Regions from separate parts of the Gordonia sp. PvP123 genome, predicted to be linked through region 1. Evidence: riboswitches for the same ligand, from Rfam matches in the RefSeq annotation. Region 1 holds a riboswitch; each other region holds the start of a gene.

Region 1 (6,870 bases):
TCGAACTCACGGTGCGACGGTCCTCTCGGTGTCGGGTTCGGTTGCATCGGTGGCGGCCGCGAGTGGGATCGCGGCGTCGAATCGGTGATCGGCCGGGTCGAACGACGACATCATCCGGCGGAAGTCGCTCGTGAACTTCGGCCACATCACCGAGTTTCGTCCGGTGGAGTCGAGATACCAGCTCGAGCATCCGCCCGAATTCCATACGGTGCGTTCGAGTTCGGGATCGAGGTCGGCGTTGTACCGGTCCTGGGCGGTGTCGGTGACCTCGAAGGTCGACCGGCCGCTGCGGGACAGCTCGGAGAGTGCCTTGCTCATGTAGTACGCCTGCGGTTCCAGCATGAGCACGATCGAGCTGTGACCCAGATTGGTGTTGGGGCCGTACAGGAAGAACAGGTTGGGGAAGCCGTGGATCTCGACGCCGCGGTAGGCGCGCGGCGATCCCGCCCACGCCTGGGCCAGGGTGCGCCCGTCGCGTCCGGTGATCGCCGACGCGATCGGCGGTTCGGTGGGGGTGAACCCGGTGGCGAAGACGACCGTGTCGACCTCGTGTTCGCGGCCCTGGTCGTCGACGGCGCCGCGTGCGGTGAGGCGGGTGATCGCGCCGGTCACCGTTGCATTGTCGCGCTGCAACGCGGGGAACCATTTGTTGGTCAACAGCATCCGCTTGCAACCGATGGTGTAGTCGGGGGTGAGCCGACGGCGCAGGTCGCCGTCACGGACCTGGATCCGCAGCTGCGCCAGCGCGATGGTCTTGGCGATCGGGAGCAGTTTGGGGTTGCGGGCCATCATCAGGACGTAGGCCTCGCGATAGGTCCACACCATCCGCCGGACGAGCCGGTGGACACCGGGGACGCGGCGATAGAGTGCGCGTTCGAGGGAACCGATGGTGCGGTCCAGACGCGGCACGACCCAAGCGGGAGTGCGCTGGAAGACCGTGAGATGTCCGACCTCGTCGACGATCTCGGGCACGATCTGGATCGCCGACGCGCCGGTGCCGACGATCGCGACGCGACGTCCGCGGAGGTCGTGGGAGTGGTCCCACTGAGCGGAGTGGAACACGGTGCCGGTGAACTCATCGGCTCCGGCGACCGGTGGCAGACCCGGCTCGGACAGCGCACCCGGTGCCGCGACCAGGTAGCGGCAGCGAACCTCGCCATCCGTCGTGACCACGACCCATTCCTGCGCCGCGCCGTCCCAGTGAGCCGATGTGAGTGCACAGTTGTAACGGATCTGGTCGGCGAAATCGGCTGCGACCGAACGTAGATACTGGTGGATCTCGTGGCGGCGACCGTAGGTGTTGGACCAGTCCGGGTTGGGGGCGAAGGACAGGGAGTACAGCGACGTCGGGACGTCGCAGGCCGCGCCCGGGTAGTCGTTCTCGCGCCAGACCCCACCCGCGCCGTCGCCACGTTCGATGGCCAGCGTCTGCAACTGCGGATGATCCGTGCGAAGACGATGCAGGGCGGCGAGACCGCCGAACCCGACGCCGACGACGAGGACGTCCACGCGCCGGGGCAGCGTGTTCTGCTGCGGGAGAGTCGGACTGGGTTCAGTCATGGGTCAGGAGTTCCTTCCATACGGGCAGGAGGTGGTCGAGCAGCGCGCGGTCGGCGTCGGGTGAGCGCAGGATGCGCGACACCGCCAATCCGCGTGCGAGTTCGATGGAGAGTTCGAGTTCCGCGGCGGTGTACCGGTCACCGAACAACTCGGCACAACCGACGGCGAGTGCGTCGGACACCTGCTGTTCGAGCGGGATGATCGCGGTTCGCAATCCGACGTCGCAGCGGGCGGCGACCCACAGCTCGAGAGCGGCGTCGAACAGCGGGCCGCTGAACGCCTCGATGAGTATCTCGAGTCCCTCGTCACCCGTCCGGGGCCGCGACAGGATCTCTGCCAGCCGACGCTCGACCAGGTGTCCGACCGCGGCAACCACCAGTGATTCCCGGGTGGGGAAGTGATGCAGGAGAGCGCCGCGGGAGATACCTGCCCGGCGGTTGACCTCCTGCGTCGTGGTGGCGGCGTAGCCGACGTCGACCAGGGCGTCGACGGTCGCGTCGAGGATGAGCGCACGCGTGGTCGCGGTGCGTTCGGCCTGCGTGCGTCGGCGCGGGGCTCGGGTGGGCTCGGTCACATCGACGACGATAGCACAAACAGTCCGGACTGCTTGTAAGTTCCGGGGATCATCCACCGCACGCCGCATGCGATGTCGTGATTGTCCACTCCGTACGATGACCGGGACGCAAGGGAACCCGGTGCGAATCCGGGGCTGTCCCGCAACTGTGACCCGACCTCGATCGGGAAGCCAGATCGCTTGCGTCTTCGCGACCCACGAGGATGGACATGAAAAATTCAAGATCGACAGCTGCGCACGCAGCTCCCGAATTGACCCGACGCCGGCTGCTACGCGGAGCCGGTGGGATCGCCGGCCTCGCCGGTCTCGGCGCGGTGGGCCTGCTCGCCGGTTGTGCCGACCGGCCGAGCCCGGCAGGCGCTCCGAGCGGCGGTACCCCGGTCCCCGGCGGCACATTGCGCGTCGTCTTCGCGGGCACCTCGGCGACCGCCGATGTCCTCGACCCGCACGTCGTCGGCCACTCGGCGGGTGGCGCACTGTCCAAGGCGGTGTGGGATCACCTCGTCGACTACAACAACGACCTCACCCTCGACTATCGGCTCGCCGAGTCGCTGGAACCCAACGCCGACGGCTCGCAGTGGCGGATGGCGCTGCGCCGGGGCGTCGAGTTCAGTGACGGTTCGCCGTTCACGTCTCGCGATGTCATGTGGAGTCTCGAGCGCATGCTCGACGAGGAGAAACCGTCGGCCGGTGACCTCGACATCATCGACCTGTCCCGCACCAGGCCCGACGGCGATCACGCCGTCGTGGTGTCGATGAGAGAACCCGTCGCCGACTTCGGTTCGGTGCTCGCCGGTTGGTACGTCTACGTGATCAAGGACGGTACGACGGAATTCACGCCGTCGTCGCTTCCCGTGGGGACCGGCCCGTTCGTTCTGGAGTCGTGGTCGCCGGGCGACCGGTCGGTGTTGACCCGCAACGAGAACCACTGGGATCAGCGGCCGCACCTCGACGGGCTGGAGATCCTCCAGGTCGCCGAAGCCGACGCCAGATTCAACGCGTTCGGCTCGCAGGAGGCCGACGTCGTCTACGAACTCTCGCCGGCGCAGGGCAACATCCTGCGATCGCAGTCCGACGTCTACCTCGTGACGCCGCCGGTGGGCACGATGAGCTCGTTCACGATGCGTACCGACCTCGCGCCGTTCGACGATCCGCGAGTACGGGAGGCCCTCAAGCTGTCGGTGGACCGGCAGGCGATGGTCGACAAGGTGTATTACGGGTTCGCCGAGGTCGGCAACGACCTGTACGGCAAGGGCGCACCGTTCTACGCCGACATGCCGCAACGCGCGTACGACCCGGAACGAGCTCGCCGCCTGCTCCGAGAGGCGGGCAAGGAGAACCTCGTCGTCACCCTGCACACCGCGGACGTCAGTCCCGGCCAGTTGGCCTCGGCGACCCTCTTCGCCGAGCAGGCCAAGGCCGCCGGGATCACCGTGAACCTCGCCGTCGAGCCGGGCGACACCTACTTCTCCCAGGTCGTCGGGTCCAAGCCCTTCACCCAGTCCGGTTGGTGGAACTACAGTCTGGACTACTTCTACGGGCAGACCCTCACCTCGGACGCCCCGGCCAACGCGACCGCCTGGCGTCGTCCCGCGTGGGATGCCACCTTCGCCCAGGCTCGCGCCGAGATGGACCCGGCTCGCCGTGGTGAGTTGTACCGGGAACTGCAGGACGAACTCTGGAACGACAGCGGTTACCTCATCCACAGTTTCGCCCTGCAGCCGACGGGCGTCCGCAACACCGTGCAGGGCATCACCGACGGGGTGCCCGGCACCGGGCAGTGGGCCTCCTTCACGGGCACCTGGCTCCAGCAGCGCTAGGGGACTCGTCGTGTTGCGGTATGTCGCGGGCCGGTTGGCGGGGGCGTTGGCCGTGCTCGCTGTCGTTGCGGTGTCGATCTTCGTGCTCTTCGAACTGCTCCCGGGTGATGCCGCCACGACCCGGTTGTCGAGAGGAGCCGCGGGCCAACCGGATCCGGCTCAGGTGGCCGCTCTGCGCGCGGAACTGGGACTCGATCGTCCGGCAGTCGTACGGTTCCTCGACTGGGCAGACGGTTTCCTCACCGGGGACCTCGGCGTGTCGCAACTCTCGGGCCGTCCGGTCGCCGAGATCCTCGACGGGCGACTCGCGAACTCGGTGATCCTCGCGATCGTCACCGTCGTCGTCCTGGTCCCGGCGGCGCTGGCGATCGGCGTCGCCGCCGGCGCACGGCCGGGTTCGCGCTGGGACCGGTTGCTCAGTACTGCGGCGCTCGCGGCGGAATCCGTCCCCGCGTTCGTGGTCGGTGTCGTACTGATTGCCTGGGTGGCGATCGGGATGGGGGTGCTGCCCGCGGTGTCGCTCGTACCGACGGGCACATCGGCGCTCGACCGTCCGGAGGTGCTGGTGCTACCGGTGCTGTGCCTGCTCATCGGGCTGGCACCGCATCCGGTGCGACTCGTCCGCGCCCAGATGGCGGAAGCGATGCGCGCGCCGTACATCTCGGCGGCGCGGGCGAACGGGGTCGGCGAATTCCGGCTCGTCGTGCGTCATGCGGCGCCCAACGCGATCTCCGCGTCGGTGCAACCGCTGGCGGGAGCCGTCGTCGGGCTCGTCGGCGGTATCGCGGTCATCGAAGTCGTGTTCGCGTATCCGGGTGTGGCGCACGAACTCCTGCGGGCCATCTCCGGACGCGATCTGATCTTCGTGCAGTCGGTGGCGGTGCTGTTGGCCGCGTACGGACTAGTCGTGTACCTGCTTGCCGACCTCGTGGCACTCGGCTCGTCACCGGCCGCGCGTGGTGTCATCGGACGTGGGCGGTCATGAGTACGCGCTCTCGACGGCTCGTCGGCCCCGCTGCGGTGTTGGTCGTCCTCGTGATCGTCATCGTCCTCGGGCCGTTCGTCGCACCGTTCTCGCCGACCGCGATCGCCTCGGTGCCGTTCGAGACACCGTCGTCGAACCATTGGCTCGGAACCGATTTCGTCGGACGCGACGTCCTGTCACGCGTTCTACACGGTGGTCACCGGCTAATACTGATGACCGCGGTCGCGCTGTCGGTGTCGTACGTCGTCGGCGTTCTCCTCGGAGTCACCGCGGGAATGTCACGCCGGCTCGACGGCTGGGTGATGCGCCCGGTCGACGCGATCACCGTCCTGCCATGGTTTCTCCTGCTCGTGGTCATCGCGACGACGATGGGGAAGGGCCCGGTCGCGGTGTGCCTCACCGTCGGAGTCGCGACGGTGCCATGGGTGGCGAAGATCGTGCGGACGGCGACGATCGAACTCATGGACGCGGGTTTCGTCGAAGCCGCGATCGCCCGCGGCGAGACACTGCGATGGATCGCGGTGGCCCAGGTACTGCCGAACCTGCGGCCGGTGTTGCTGGCCGACGCCGGGATACGGGTCTCGGGAACCATCGCGCTCGTCACCGCGGGAAGCTTCCTCGGTCTCGGAGTGACTCAGCCACAGCCGGACTGGGCATTGATGGTCACCGAGAACAAGGGCGGGATGGCGTTGACCCCCTGGCCGGTCATTGTGCCTGCCGTATGCATCGCATCGCTGGTCGTGGCGGTGAACCTGCTCGTCGACCGATTGTCCGAACCTCCCGAGCCCTCACCTCGTGGTCCGCGACAACGTGTCCGGCGGCCGCTGGACCGTCCGGATGCCACCGCCGGGAACTCGATATCGGTGTCGGGGCTCACGGTGGCGGCACCGGATGGCACCCCGCTCGTCGCGATCGACGCCCTCGAGGTCCGCCGTGGCGAGACCCTGGCCGTCGTCGGACCCTCCGGTGCCGGAAAGACCACGACGGCACTCGCTCTCGTCGACGCGCTGCCACCCGGATTCGTCACCGCCGGGACCGTGCGTGTGCAGGCTCCCGCCGACGGCGGTCGACGGCTCGGATACGTACCGCAGGACCCCGGTACCTCGCTCAACCCGTCCATGCGGATCGGTTCGGCCCTCCGAGAAGTCCGACGCGCCCACCGGTCGCGTCGTGCCCGGGACATCGAGATCCTGCTCGCCGAACTGGGATTGCCGACGGACCGCGAGTTCCTCCGCAGGTATCCGGCGCAGCTGTCCGGCGGCCAGCAACAACGGGTTCTCCTCGCGATCGCCCTCCTCGGCTCCCCGGGCGTGCTCGTCCTCGACGAGCCGACGAGCGGTCTGGACGCGGCCACGGCGGACGAACTGGTCGGGGTGTTGGACCGTCTCCGCAGTGGACGCACGGTCATCGCCATCACCCATGACCTGCACCGTATCTCGCGTATCGTCGATCGAGTCGTGATGCTCGACGGCGGGCGGATCACCGGTGAGTGCCAGGCCGACGAGTTGCCTGCATCGCATGTTCCGGCGGCGGTGGCGCCCGCGGCCCGGTTCGTCGACGACGCCGGCCCACGCGTCGTCGTGCGCGGCGTCACGGCAGACCATGGCCGCGCCACCGTGCTGCACGACGTCTCGTTCGAGATCGGGCGGGGCGAGTGTCTGGCGATCGTCGGACGTTCGGGCGCCGGAAAGTCGACGCTCGCGCGGTGTCTGGCGGGTCTGCATCCCCCGACCGACGGTGAGCTGCTGCTCGACGGCGCGCGCCTGGCGTCGACCGCCCGTGACCGCAGCATCGATCAGCGGCGCGCGATCAGCATGGTCTACCAGAATCCGCGACGCAGCCTCGACCCCCGGCGGACGGTCGGCCGGGAACTGCGCCGGGTACTCCGGGTGTTGCGCGGACTCGACGGCGTTGCCGCGGACCGCGAGATC
Region 2 (6,870 bases), on a different contig from region 1:
TGCCCCCAGGAGTCCGGCGGTCTCCCGGGTCGCGATCTCCGGACCGCAACAGAGGACCGGGCGCGTGGACGCCGCGGCCAGGCGGAGCACGTCCCGACGGCCACGCTCGTCCAGAAGCGGATCACCGCCGAATCGCACCGACCGGTTGGGGCCGGTGCGACCGGCGGTGATGATCTGCATGCGCGAAACGATCGCCGCCTCAATGCTGGGCGGCGACCGCCGGGGCGCGGTCGGCGGTACGCGAGCGCGCCATCGCCCCCAGCAGCAGGGCGAACACCACGGTGAGAACCGTCCACAGGATCACCTGGTTGGCGATGGCGTAGACCCGGAAGTCCCCGATCACGTCACCGGGGAAGCCCGGGAACACGATCTGACCCACGTCGTTGCGAACCGGCTCGGGGACCTCGCTGAAGGACGGCAGGAACGCGAGCACGATCGCGATGCCGGCCAGGTAGGCCGCGACAGCGGCGACGGCCGAGACGAATCCGCCGATCCGCGGACGCAGCCACAACGCCAGGACCACGGCCGCGATGGCCAGGATCACCGACGCCACACTGATGGTGAGGAAGGCTCCGGTCCTCTCGCCGATGGTGTCGTCGTCGCCGACGGCGGGCGGATTCGCCGGGTAGGCGAAGAACGGCACGGCGAACACGGCGACGAAACCGATCGCGCCGAGCACACCCGCAACCGCGCGCGGGTCGGTCGCCGGATGGCGACTGCCGAGATGACTCCAGAGCACCGTGAACGCCACCGCGAAGAACGCACCCATGCACACCGCGAACACGACGTTGCCGACACCGGCGCCGAGGTTCTCCTGCATGGCCCGCGTGAACAGCTCGCCGCCCTCACCGTGCGTGTGGCCACCCGGTTCGGCGGCGTGGGCCAGTGCCTCCTCGGCCTCCGAACGGGCGCCTTCGTAGTCGATGGCCTTGGCGACGACCGGTTCGAGGTAGAACCGGGCAAACACGAACGAGACGATTCCGGCGATCAGACCTGCGAGCAGGCCGGCGCCGATGAATTTCTTCTCCATATGTACTTGGCTTCCTGTGGGATACGGCCGGTCAGGCCGGCTCAGTGGCAGGGGAAGCCGAGGAAGTGGCGTGCGTCGTGCACGAACTCGTGGACGTGGGTGTCGGAGCCGAAGACGGACACGACGCCCTGGTCGTACCCGAGGAAGTAGTAGGCGAGACCCGCCAGGAGCACGGTCAGGCTGAGCCAGAGGGCTGCACTCGCGACCGACAGGTTCGGTACGGGCAGGGCACGGGCCGGGGCGGCCTGTACGGCTGCAACAGTGCGGGGAGCTGTCATGGAGGGGTCCTTTCGCCGATCTCGCGTCGGAGATGTCGTGGTGTAGCAGTCCGGAGGACTGCTACGCGCCGGCACGGCATCCTGACTCACGTCACCCCGTCACCATCGACCGCGTCGATATGTCGACACGTCGACCGCGTCGACATATCTACGGTGTCGATATGGGCAGCGTTCACAGTGGCGCGACCGTTCCGGACTCTCACCGGATTCCCCGCACAGGCGTGGGATGACTCTATACCGCGTTCTGTCGTACGCGTGAGACATAGTGGAGAGATGCCCCGCGCTTCGGTGCTCGACCGCTTCACCGCCCCCACCCGACGGTGGTTCTCCGGCGCCTTCACCGCTCCCACCGCCGCGCAGAAGGGTGCGTGGACGTCGATCGCCGACGGCTCGCACACCTTGGTCATCGCCCCCACCGGATCGGGCAAGACCCTCGCCGCGTTCCTGTGGGCCCTCGACCGCCTCGCCGCCGACCCGGACTCGCGGCCCGCCGGCACCAAGGTCCTCTACATCTCGCCGCTCAAGGCATTGGCCGTCGACGTCGAACGCAACCTGCGGGCCCCGCTGACCGGCATCACGCGGGCGGCTCAGGAGCTCAACCTGCCCGAACCGAACATCACCGTCGGCGTCCGGTCCGGTGACACCTCCGCCGCGGACCGCCGCGCACTGGTCAAGACACCGCCCGACATCCTGATCACGACGCCGGAGTCGCTGTATCTGATGCTCACGTCGGCCGCGCGAGAGAGCCTCACCGGCGTCCAGGCCGTCATCGTCGACGAGGTGCACGCGGTCGCCGCCACCAAGCGCGGTACGCACCTCGCGCTGACCCTCGAACGACTCGACGAGCTGCTCGAGAAGCCCGCGCAGCGGATCGGGTTGTCGGCGACCGTCCGGCCGCCGGAGGTGGTGGCGGGGTTCCTGTCCGGCGCCGCGCCGTGTCAGGTGGTCAAGCCCAAGGCCGACAAGACGTTCGACCTCCGCGTCGATGTCCCGGTCGAGGACATGGCCAACATCCCACCCCCGGTGTCCGATGCCGACCCCGCCGCACTCGACGACGCGTTCTCCCCGACCGCCGGGTCGCTGTGGCCGTACGTCGAGGCCTCGATCGTCGACCAGATCGAGGCCAACCGGGCGACGATCGTGTTCGCCAACTCCCGGCGCCTCGCCGAGAAACTCACCGCCCGGCTCAACGAGATCCACGCCGAACGCCACGGGCAGCCGGCCGAACCGACCGGCAATCCGTCGGTCGCCGGCGGCGCCCCCGCGTTCGTCATGGGCAGCGGCGCGAGCTCCGGCGCCGAACCCGTCCTGGCCCGCGCGCATCACGGCTCGGTCAGCAAGGAGCAGCGCGCCCAGATCGAGGACGACCTGAAGGCCGGGCGCCTGTCCTGCGTCGTCGCGACCAGCTCCCTCGAACTCGGCATCGACATGGGCGCGGTCGACCTCGTGATCCAGGTGGAGTCCCCGCCGTCGGTGGCCAGCGGGCTGCAGCGCATCGGCCGCGCCGGCCACCAGGTCGGCGAGATCAGCCAGGGCATCCTGTACCCGAAGCACCGCACCGATCTCCTGCATTGCACCGTGACGGTGAGCCGCATGCTCGACGGGGCGATCGAGGAGATCAAGGTCCCGCAGAATCCCCTCGACATCCTCGCCCAGCAGACCATCGCGGCCGCCGCGGTCGACGACCTCGAGGTCGACCACTGGTACGAGGTGATCCGGCGTGCGGCGCCCTATCGCGAACTGGGCCGGGGCGTCTTCGACGCGACCCTCGACCTGATCGCGGGTCGTTTTCCGTCGGACGAGTTCGCCGAACTGCGCCCGCGGGTGAACTGGGACCGCGACGCCGGGGTGATCACCGGCCGGCGCGGAGCGCAGCGGCTCGCGGTCACCTCGGGCGGTTCCATCCCCGACCGCGGCCTCTTCGGTGTGTTCATGGTCGGCGAGAAGGCAACGCGCGTCGGCGAACTCGACGAGGAGATGGTCTACGAGTCGCGTGTCGGCGACGTCTTCGCACTCGGCGCGACCAGCTGGCGGATCGAGGACATCACCCACGACCGCGTCCTGGTCTCCCCCGCGTTCGGTCAGCCGGGCCGGTTGCCGTTCTGGATCGGCGACGCGATCGGACGCCCCGCCGAACTCGGCGCCGCGATCGGTGCGTTCACCGGTGCGATCGCCGACCCCGGCAAGCTCGACGACCATGCCGCACGCCTCGGCCTCACCGACAACGCCCGCACCAACCTCGAGACCCTCATCGCCGAGCAACGGGAGTCGACCGGACACCTCCCCACCGACCGCACCCTGGTGGTCGAGCGGTTCCGTGACGAGCTCGGCGACTGGCGGGTGATCTTGCACTCCCCCTACGGTTTACGTGTCCACGCACCCTGGGCGAGCGCGATCTCGCAGCGCCTGCTGGAGACCCTGGGCATCGAGGGTGCCACCACGGCCTCCGACGACGGGATCATCCTGCGCATGCCCGACACCGACGACGCCCCGCCCGGCGCCGACGTGTTCCTCCTCGACCCGGACGAGGTCGAGCAGCTCGTGACCGACGGTCTCGCGGATTCGTCGATGTTCGCCTCCCGGTTCCGCGAATGCGCCGCTCGCGCACTGTTGTTGCCGCGACGCGACCCCGGACGGCGCGCTCCGCTGTGGCAGCAGCGCCAGCGCAGCGCCCAACTGCTGTCCGTCGCCTCCAAGTTCCCCGACTTCCCGATCGTGCTCGAGGCCGTCCGCGAGTGCCTGCAGGACGTCTACGACCTCCCCGCCCTCCTCGATCTGCTGACCCGCATCCGCACACGCCGCATCCGGGTCGTGGAGACCGAGACACAGAGCCCGTCACCGTTCGCCGCATCGTTGTTGTTCGGCTACGTCGGGGCGTTCATGTACGCCGACGACGCCCCGCTCGCCGAGCGCCGGGCGGCCGCGCTCTCGCTCGACACCAGCCTGCTGGCACAACTCCTCGGTCGCGTCGACCTCCGCGAACTCCTCGATCCGGCCGTCATCGCCGACGTGATCGCCCGTCTCCAACGCCTGTCTCCCGAACGCCAGGCCCGCGACGCCGAGGATGTCGTCGACCTGCTGCGGTGGCTGGGACCCCTCACCACCCAGGAGGTCGAGGCCCGGTACCGCGGCGACGAGCCGGCGACCGATGTCCTCGCCGAGCTGCACCGCAGCGGCCAGATCATCTCGGTGAACCACAACTCGCGCGCGCTGTGGGCCGCAATCGACGACACCGCGCGGTTGCGGGATGCGTTGGGAGTCCCTGCACCGCTGGGTATCCCGGCGGCCTTTCTCGAACCGGTCCCCGATCCGGTCGGGGACCTGATCGGCCGGTATGCCCGTACCCACGGGCCGTTCACCGTGCCCGAGGCCTCCGCGGCGCTGGGCATCGCGACCGGGGTCGTGCGCGACACCCTGAACCGCCTGGCCTCGGAACGACGCGTCGTCGAGGGCGATTTCCTGCCGGAGGGTGGCGACACCACTCCGCGGGAGGGCCAGTGGTGCCACACCGACGTGCTGGGGCAGATCCGACGCGGCTCCCTCGCGGCGAGCCGCGCCGAGGTCGCTCCGGTCGGCACCGACGTCCTCACACGTTTCCTCCTCGACTGGCAGCACGCCTCGCCCGGGACCCGATTGCGCGGCGTGGACGGGGTCGCGACCGTCATCGACCAGCTCGCCGGATTCCCGCTCCCGGCGTCGGCATGGGAGTCACTGGTCCTGCCCGCGCGGGTCTCCGACTACGCGCCGCCGATGCTCGACGAACTGCTCAGCGCCGGCGAGGTGATCTGGTCGGGGCACGGCCGGATCGGCAACTCCGACGGGTGGGTCGCGCTGCATCCGGCCGACGTAGCCGTCCTCACGCTGCCCGACGCCGACGAGATCGACACGACCCCGGTGCACGACGGGGTCACGGCCGCACTCGAACCCGGCGGCGCACTGCGCTTCCCACAGATCGCCGCCGACATCAGCACCGGCACCACGACGCCTGCCGCCGACATCGAGACCGCCCTGTGGGACCTGGTGTGGGCGGGACAGGTCAGCAACGACAGCTTCGCGCCCGTCCGGGCCCTCCTGCAGCCACGACGAAACCCGTCCGCCCCTCGCTCGGCCCCGGCTCATCGCGCACGGGGGCGGGCGCCCCGCCTCCGCGCCGGTCGTCTGTCCGCCCGGTACCTGACCGAACACTCCACGTCACCGCCGGTGTCCCCGACCGCGAGCGGCCGCTGGTTCGCCCTCGACCACCCCTCGACCGAACCGACGATCGCCACCCAGGGCCTCTGCGACCAACTGCTCACCCGGTACGGCGTGATCACCCGCGGGAGCGTCGTCTCCGAAGAGGTCACCGGCGGATTCGCGCGGGTCTACAAGGCGCTCACCGTCTTCGAGGACAACGGACACGTCCGCCGCGGCTACTACGTCGACGGTCTCGGCGGGGCGCAGTTCGCCTCGCCCGCCACGGTCGACGAGCTGCGTCGGCATGCGCTCCCCGATCGCAAACCGCCCCGCGAGGCGACAGTGCTGGCCGCGACCGACCCGGCCAACCCCTTCGGTGCGGCGTTGGACTGGCCCCCGTCCCGCGACACCGAGGCCGGACACCGCCCGGGTCGCAAACCGGGGGCGCTCGTGGTGCTCGTCGACGGCGAACTCGTGTGCTTCGTCGAGCGCGGTGGCAAGACGCTGCTCACGTTCAGCGATTCCATCCCGCGGCTGGAGTCGGCGGCCGGGGCGCTGGTCGCACTGGTTCGGCGCGGCCGGATCTCCCGCCTGACGATCGATCACATCGACTCGGAGCCGGTGCGCGCCACCGACTTCGGCAAGGTGCTCGTCGAAGCCGGGTTCTCGACGACCCCGCGCGGCATCCGGCTACGCTACGGCGATCATGCCTGAGGAGAGCGATGCCTGAGGGCGACACCGTCTTCGCCGCCGCGGCGCGTCTGCGGGCCGGTCTCGCCGGTCGCGTGCTCGAGTCGTCGGACTTCCGCATCCCGTCACTGGCGACCGCGGATCTCTCCGGACGGGAGGTGTCGGCGGTGCGCTCGGTGGGCAAACATCTGCTGATCGACGTCGCCGAGAGCAGCCCGGGCGCCGGCGACGCCGTCAGCATCCACTCGCACCTGAAGATGGAGGGGGCCTGGCACGTTCATCCTCGCGGGCAACGGTGGCGGCGGCCCGCCTATCAAGCGCGTGCGGTCCTGCGAACTGCCGACCACGAGGCCGTGGGTTTCGACCTGGGGGTCCTCGAACTCCTCGCCGACCCGGACGCGGCGCTCGCCTACCTCGGTCCCGACCTGCTCGCCGACGACTTCGATCGTGAAGAGGCGATCCGGCGACTCGCCGCGCACCCCGACGAGACCATCGGGTCGGCACTCCTCGATCAACGCCTCATCGCGGGGATCGGCAACGTCTTCCGCAGTGAGATCTGCTTCCTCCGCCGTGTCCTCCCCACCCGGCCGGTGGGCGAGGTGGATCTCGGCCCGGTGGTCGATCTCAGCCGGCGTCTCCTATGGGCCAACCGGACGCGCTCGGCGCGCACCACCACGGGCAACACCTCACCCAACGCGC
Region 3 (6,870 bases), 140 kb from region 1:
CTCTCGCCGGCGTCGACACCTCACGAATAGTGCTGTGGGGCACCTCCTTCGGCGGCGGACACGTGCTCGTCGCCGGCAAACGCGACGGCCGGGTGGCAGCGGTGATCTCCCAGTGCCCATTCACCAGCGGACCTGCGTCGACCGCGGCCCTGGGCGTGGTGTCCGGGGCGAAGGTGACCGTTCGGGCACTCGCGGATCTGGCCGGATCCGCACTGCGCAGGCCGCCGGTCATGGTCGGCCTGGCCGGCGAACCGGGATCGGCGGCGCTGATGACCGCACCGGACGCGGTGTCGGGATATCTCCCACTGGTTCCCGACGGTCTCGAACTGCCCAACGAGGTGGCCGCGCGGGTCGGACTGACCATTCCGTTGCACTCACCCGGCCGGGCATTGAAAGATCTCGACTGCCCGACCCTGCTGTGCGTGTGCGACGGGGACACGGTGGCACCGGCACGCTCGACGATCGCCTACGCGCGGCGCGCACCCGGAGCCCGGGTCATCCGATACCCGGTCGGGCACTTCGACATCTACATCGGCGAGGACTTCGAGAAGGTCGTCGCCGACCAGCTGCAGTTCCTGCGCACCACCGTGCCGGCCTGACCCCGACTACAGCCCGAACCGGGCCTGCATCCCCCGCAGCGTCTCCGCCGACGCGAGCAGACCGGCTCGCTCCGCATCCGAGAGCGGGACGTCGAGCCGGGTCTGGGCGCCGCCGCGGTCGACGACGGTCGGCAGCGAGAGACACACTCCGTCGAGTCCTTCGATCCCGTCGGTCCGCGTCGACACCGGCAGCACCCGGTGCTCGTTGTTCAGGATCGCCTCGACGATGCGCGTCGACGCCAGACCGATCGCATAGTTCGTGGCCCCCTTGCCCTCGATGATGGTGTAGGCGGCATGCACGACCTCGTGGTGGATGCGTTCGCGTGCAACCACATCCAGCGCCGGACGACCGGGCAGCGGGGTCCACGACGTCAGCGGCACCCCACCGATCGTCGCCGAGCTCCACAGCGGGATCTCGGTGTCGCCGTGCTCGCCGGCGATGTAGGAGTGCACGCTCTGCACCGCGACACCGCAATGCTGCGCGATGAGGAAACGCAGCCGGGACGAGTCGAGCACGGTGCCCGAGCCGAAGATCCGGCTGGGCGACAACCCGCTGATCTGCTGGGCGGCGTAGGTGACGACGTCGACCGGATTGGTGACCATCACGTAGATCGCATTCGGGGCCACCTCGAGCACCCCCGGGAGGATGGCGCGCGTCAGACCGATTGTGGCCTCGGCCAATTCGAGACGCGACTGACCCGGCTTCTGCTTCGCACCGGCGGTGAAGACGACGACGTCGGCGTCCGCGCACACCGACACGTCGTCGGAGCCGATGATGTCGGCACGCGGGACGAACTCGAGCCCGTGGGACATGTCGAGCACCTCGGCGGTCACCTTCGCGGCGTTGATGTCGAGGAGCGCGATGGTCCGTGCAACACCCCGGATGAGCGAGGAGTAGGCGATCGCGGTGCCCACCGCACCCGCCCCGATGATGGCCAGCTTCGTGTCTCGTACGTCCATCGGTTCACCGTTTCCGCGTCGGGTTCATCGATCGTCGGCATCCAGCGTAGGTCCTCGCACGGCCGCTGTCCGGGGACGCACGCCGACCGCCCACCGATCCGCTGGACGGTGTTGATAGCGTGTGCGGCGAGAACGGTCACACCCGCACACGTGGGTGTCAGGGAATCCGGTGCGAATCCGGGACTGGCGCGCAGCGGTATGGGGGACGGAACCGGCACACAGCCACTGGGGCGACCCGGGAAGGCGCCGGCTCCGGACGAACCCGAGTCCGAATACCGGCCGCTCTCGCTCGAGTCCACCGTGTATCTCGCGCACAGATACCCAGACCGTAAGGCAGTACAGTCCGTGTCCCGTCGTATCGACGGCACGACCGAGATCGCCACCGCCCCGCCGGTACGGCGACTCCCGTCGACGCCGCTAGCCGCAGTTCTGCTCGTCCTCACGCTCCTCAGCATCGCCCTGGCCACCGCGTTCGGCGCCGAGACCATCCCCGTCGGCGACGTCTGGCACACCGTCGCCGGACGCCTGACCGGCGCCGAGACCGATTCCGCGCACGCGGTGATCATCTGGGATCTCCGGCTGCCGCGGTCCGTCCTGGCCGCGCTCGTCGGCGCCGGACTCGCACTGGCCGGCGCTCTCATGCAGGCCCTGGTCCGCAACCCCCTCGCCGAGCCGTACCTGCTCGGCGTGTCCGCCGGCGCGGCGGTCGGGGCCACCGCCGTCATGACCCTCGGCGTGCTGGGCGGCCTCGGGGTGTGGGCACTCTCCGGCGGCGCGCTCCTCGGCGCGCTCGCGGCCACCGTCACGGTGTACCTCGTCGCCCGCGCCCAGGGCGGGTTGACCGCGCTGCGACTCATCCTGTCCGGCGTCGTGTTGTCCTCGGCGTTCATGGCGTTGTCGTCGCTCCTCGTGTTCACCGCCGCGGATCCCCACGCCGCCGACAACGTGATGTTCTGGATGCTCGGCAGCGTCGCCGGCGCCACCTGGGCGAAGGTGCAGATCGCCGGGGTGGTCGTGCTGGTCACCATCGTGGCGATGCTCGCCATCCACTCCTGGCTCGACGCCTACGCGGCCGGCACCGACACCGCGACGTCGCTGGGTGTACCGGTACGCGCGATGCGCAACGCGCTCTTCGGGATCCAGGGCGTCCTGGTGGGCGTGCTCGTCGCGGTGGCGGGTGGGATCGGCTTCGTCGGTCTGATCGTCCCGCACGCCGCCCGGCTGCTCGTCGGCGCCACCCACCGCGCGATGCTGCCGGTGGCGGTATGCGGCGGCGCGCTGTTCCTGGTGTGGGTCGACGTCATCTCGCGGGTCGCGGCCGCGCCTCGGGAGATGCCCCTGGGCATCGTCACCGGGTTGATCGGCGCGCCGATCTTCCTGTTCCTCATGGGTCGACGCCAGTATGTGTTCGGCGGCGGCTCATGACCAATCCACCACCGATCCGCTCGATGGCGTTGCGCGCGAACGCACTCGCGTGTCGACGGGGCGGCCGCGTCGTCCTGCGCGATGTCGATCTCGACGTCCCGGCGGGCACCCGACTGGCCATCGTCGGCCCCAACGGTTCCGGCAAGACCACCCTGTTGCGCACGCTGTGTGGGCTCGAACGTCCCGTCGCCGGCACCATCGACGTGGGTGGCGAGGACCTGCATCGACTCCCGTCGCGGCAGCGGGCCCGCTCGATAGCGGTGGTGGGCCAGGAGGAACAGCCCTCGGCCGAACTGACCGTCGCCGAGGCGGTCGGCCTTGGCCGGACCCCCTACCGCTCGGCCTGGTCGGCCGGGAGCCCCGACGACTCGACGGTGGTCGGCGCGGTGCTCGCGCAGGTCGGCCTCGACGGCTGGGGCTCCCGTTCGTGCACCCACCTGTCCGGCGGCGAGCGGCATCGCGTCGTCCTCGCCCGTGCGCTCGCACAGCAGACGCCGGTCCTGGTGCTCGACGAACCCACCAATCATCTGGACGCGGCCTGGCGCCTGCGGCTGATGGAGATCCTCGACGAACTCGACGCCACCGTGCTGGCAGCGATGCACGACCTCGACCTCGTCCTGCGCCATTTCGATTGTGTCGCAGTGGTGTCCGACGGCGGCGTGGTCGCCCAGGGCCGACCCGTCGAAGTGCTGACGCCGGATCTGCTGGCGGCCGTCTTCGAGGTGTCCGGGACCGTTGTCACCCACCCGGCGACGGGCCTGCCACACCTCCTGCTGAACTCCCCCAACACTTCTGCTCCCCGAGCTCTGACGACAGACACCCTGTGAGAGGACATCCCTTGAGTACGCGCACCTCCCGAGTCCACCCGACCGCCGCCGTCCTGGTCGCCGCACTGACCCTGGGCGCAGTTGCCGCATGCTCGACCGACAGCACCGCGGCCACCGAAGACACTGTGACGGTGGCCAATTGTGGAGCCGACGTCGATTTCCCCCAGCCGCTCGACCGGCTGTTCGTCAACGACGGTGGCATGATCGCGATCGCCCTGGCGGCGGGCGCCCGCGACAACATGGTGGCGGTCAGTGCGCTCGCCCGCGACAAAGATGTTCTCCGGCTCGAGTACGGACCTCAGGTGGACACCCTGAACGAGGTCGCGGCCGAGCGTCCCACGCTCGAGAACATCGTCGCCGCGAAGCCCCAGGTGCTCTATGCCGGATACAACTACGGCATGAGCGAGTCCCGCGGGATCACGCCGGAGATCCTCGCGTCCCACGGCATCGACGTCTATCAGCTGTCCGAGGCGTGCCGGCAGGTCGAGGGTGAGGCGCAGCGCGGCACCATGGACCCGTGGGTCGCGCTCGACACCGACCTGCGCAACATCGGCACCATCACCGGCAACCCGGACCAGGGCGCCGCCGCGGCCGACGAGGTCGCCGACCGCCTCGAGAAGCTCCGCGCCGCATCGCAACCCGCCGACAAGCCCACGGTCTTCGTCTTCGACAGCGTCTCCGACACCATCTTCTCCTCCGGGGCCTACGGCGGCCCGCAGGGCATCATCGACGCCGCGGGCGCCCGCAACGCGACCGAGGACATCGAGGACACCTGGACCGCCGTCAGCTGGGAACGGCTCACCACCGCGGACCCCGACGTCATCGTGTTCGTGGACTACCCCGGCCAGACGGTCGAAGAGAAGATCGCCGCGCTGCGGTCCAACCCGGCCAGCCGCAATCTCAAGGCGGTACGCGAGAACCGATTCGTGAACCTGCCGTACGCGATGTGGGTGTCGAGCCCGCTGAACATCGACGCCGCCGAGATCATGCGCAATGTCCTCGAGAACCGCGGCCTCGCACCGGAATCCGGAATCACCCCGAGCCTCGACGTCGCGCAGCTGGACCTCGGGGGCAACAACTGGCTGCAGTGAGTCGCCGAACGCCCGTAGAGCACGCGGGCGGCGGCGATTGTCGTGCCGCCGCCCCTGGGGGATCCAGTGCGCCCACCGTCGATGTTCGCAACACCTGACTGCATTCAGGCCCCTACCATGAGGCACCGACAACTCTTGGCCGACGAATACCGTTGCACAACAGAGCTTCAGAGGTTGCGATGTAGCCGTGTCGGTGTACACTCGAACATACATTCGCAGCAACGGTTCTCGGGGGGTGGCCATGTCTGACGAATCAGCCACGCCGAAACCGCGAGCCGTCGAACTCGTCACCGAATTGCATGCGATCCTCGACGAACTGCAGACCGTGGACCTGTCACCGTGCACCGATACTGAGTTGGCCGACGTGGCAGCCGATACCGAACGCGCCGTCGCACGCCTGACCGTCGCCGGTGACCGGCAGATCGATCAGGCCGAGGCCCGCGACCTCCCCCGCAAGACCGGCTGCCGCACGCTCATGCAGTTCATGACCCATCGGCTGCGGGTGTCGAACCCGGTGCGTCGCCGTGAGCAGATGGACGCCACCGCCACCCGCACCAGCCTCAGCGGCGAGGTCCTACCGCCCGAACACCCCTGCCTCGCTGAGGCGTTCGCTGCGGGAGCGGTTGGCTCTGCACACGTACACGCCGCACTCGACGTCCTCGACCGCATCCCAGGCACTATCGACCACGACATCAGAGTCGCCGCCGAGCGGCAGATGGCCGAGATCGCCGCCGATTACACACCCGCCGACATCACCCAACTCGGCGCGCGGCTCCTCGCCCACCTCGACCCCGACGGCACCCTCACCGACGACACCGACCAGAAACGACGCCGCAACCTGTGGATCGGACGCCAACGCGCCGACGGCACCGCCAAGATCTCAGGCACCCTCACCCCCGAACTCGCCGCCCGGCTCACGATGATGTTCGCCGTCTGGGGCACACCCGGACTCAACAACCCCGACGACCCCAACTCACCGTCCGGACCGGCCGGCACCGCCGACCCCGACGCCCTGGCCACCGCAGCCGACCGCGACCAACGCACCCCCGCCCAGACAAATCACGACACCCTCGACGCGGCACTGGCCGCCGGCTTCGCCGACGGCACACTCGGAACCTCGCACCGCGGCCTGCCCGCCCATCTGATCATCAAAGCCGACCTGAACGACCTGATCCGCGAAGCCGGACTCGCCACCACCGCCACCGGCACCCTGCTGCCCATCCCCGACCTGATCGCGATGGCCGGCGACTTTCAACCATGGTTGGCAGTATTCAAGGACGCCACCGCCGTCCCGCTGTACTTCGGACGCGGCAAACGCCTCGCCACCCGCGAACAACGCCTCGTCTCCTTCGCCCGCCCCGACGGTGAAGTCTGTTCCGCACCCGGCTGCGACCAACCCGCCACCCAGGTCGAACTCCATCACGCCCACAAGGACTGGGCCAAGGGCGGTCTCACCAATATCGACGACCTCGCACCCGCCTGCCCACGCCACAACCGCATGGTCGGCGACCAACCCGGCCAATACACCACCCACATCGCACGGACCGGACCCGACGAAGGCCGCTGCATCTGGCGACTCAACGCCGAACCCGGAGCACCACCCAACCCCGAACACATCAACCGCCTACCCGACATACCCCGGCGATTCGCCGAACACCTACGCGACATACGCGCCGAGATCCACGGACCGACCACCCGAGGGTTTCGCAGACTCGGTCGCCGGACCCTTCGTGACGCGCCCTCCGCAAGCTCCGGGCGCTCCTCAGGGAGCAGGTCTGACGCGCCCTCCGCAAGCTTCGGGCGCTCCTCAGGGAGCAAGGGGCCCGGCGACCCGTCGCGCCCAAACCCGTCGCGCCCCGACGCCGTCGGCTATGGCGACCGCGGCCGACGCCTCGAACTCGCCTACCGACAACTCATCCACCCACCGGCACTGCCGGAGCGCCTCATCACCCAGCCCCTGACCCCAGT

What was found. Region 1 has a riboswitch for cobalamin ahead of ABIC25_RS05865 (ABC transporter substrate-binding protein). Riboswitches for the same ligand answer to the same signal wherever they lie in the genome.
Region 2: another riboswitch for cobalamin. It lies ahead of ABIC25_RS04685 (CbtB domain-containing protein); the one in region 1 lies ahead of ABIC25_RS05865 (ABC transporter substrate-binding protein).
Region 3: another riboswitch for cobalamin. It lies ahead of ABIC25_RS06430 (FecCD family ABC transporter permease); the one in region 1 lies ahead of ABIC25_RS05865 (ABC transporter substrate-binding protein).

What each region holds. Positions count from the first base shown of each region.
Region 1 is NZ_JBEPPN010000003.1:75,974-82,843, reverse strand. Features, by position in the region: gene ABIC25_RS05880 (GMC family oxidoreductase N-terminal domain-containing protein) at 1-10, opposite strand, end outside; gene ABIC25_RS05875 (flavin-containing monooxygenase) at 7-1,560, opposite strand; gene ABIC25_RS05870 (TetR/AcrR family transcriptional regulator) at 1,553-2,134, opposite strand; adenosylcobalamin (AdoCbl) riboswitch at 2,240-2,321, shown strand; gene ABIC25_RS05865 (ABC transporter substrate-binding protein) at 2,344-3,954, shown strand; gene ABIC25_RS05860 (ABC transporter permease) at 3,965-4,939, shown strand; gene ABIC25_RS05855 (ABC transporter ATP-binding protein/permease) at 4,936-6,870, shown strand, end outside.
Region 2 is NZ_JBEPPN010000002.1:394,894-401,763, reverse strand. Features, by position in the region: gene ABIC25_RS04695 (histidine phosphatase family protein) at 1-180, opposite strand, end outside; gene ABIC25_RS04690 (CbtA family protein) at 200-1,030, opposite strand; gene ABIC25_RS04685 (CbtB domain-containing protein) at 1,072-1,308, opposite strand; cobalamin riboswitch at 1,384-1,520, opposite strand; gene ABIC25_RS04680 (ATP-dependent helicase) at 1,582-6,195, shown strand; gene ABIC25_RS04675 (DNA-formamidopyrimidine glycosylase family protein) at 6,204-6,870, shown strand, end outside.
Region 3 is NZ_JBEPPN010000003.1:213,318-220,187, forward strand. Features, by position in the region: gene ABIC25_RS06420 (alpha/beta hydrolase) at 1-599, shown strand, start outside; gene ABIC25_RS06425 (L-lactate dehydrogenase) at 606-1,559, opposite strand; cobalamin riboswitch at 1,676-1,857, shown strand; gene ABIC25_RS06430 (FecCD family ABC transporter permease) at 1,905-2,984, shown strand; gene ABIC25_RS06435 (ABC transporter ATP-binding protein) at 3,008-3,811, shown strand; gene ABIC25_RS06440 (ABC transporter substrate-binding protein) at 3,823-4,902, shown strand; gene ABIC25_RS06445 (HNH endonuclease signature motif containing protein) at 5,144-6,870, shown strand, end outside.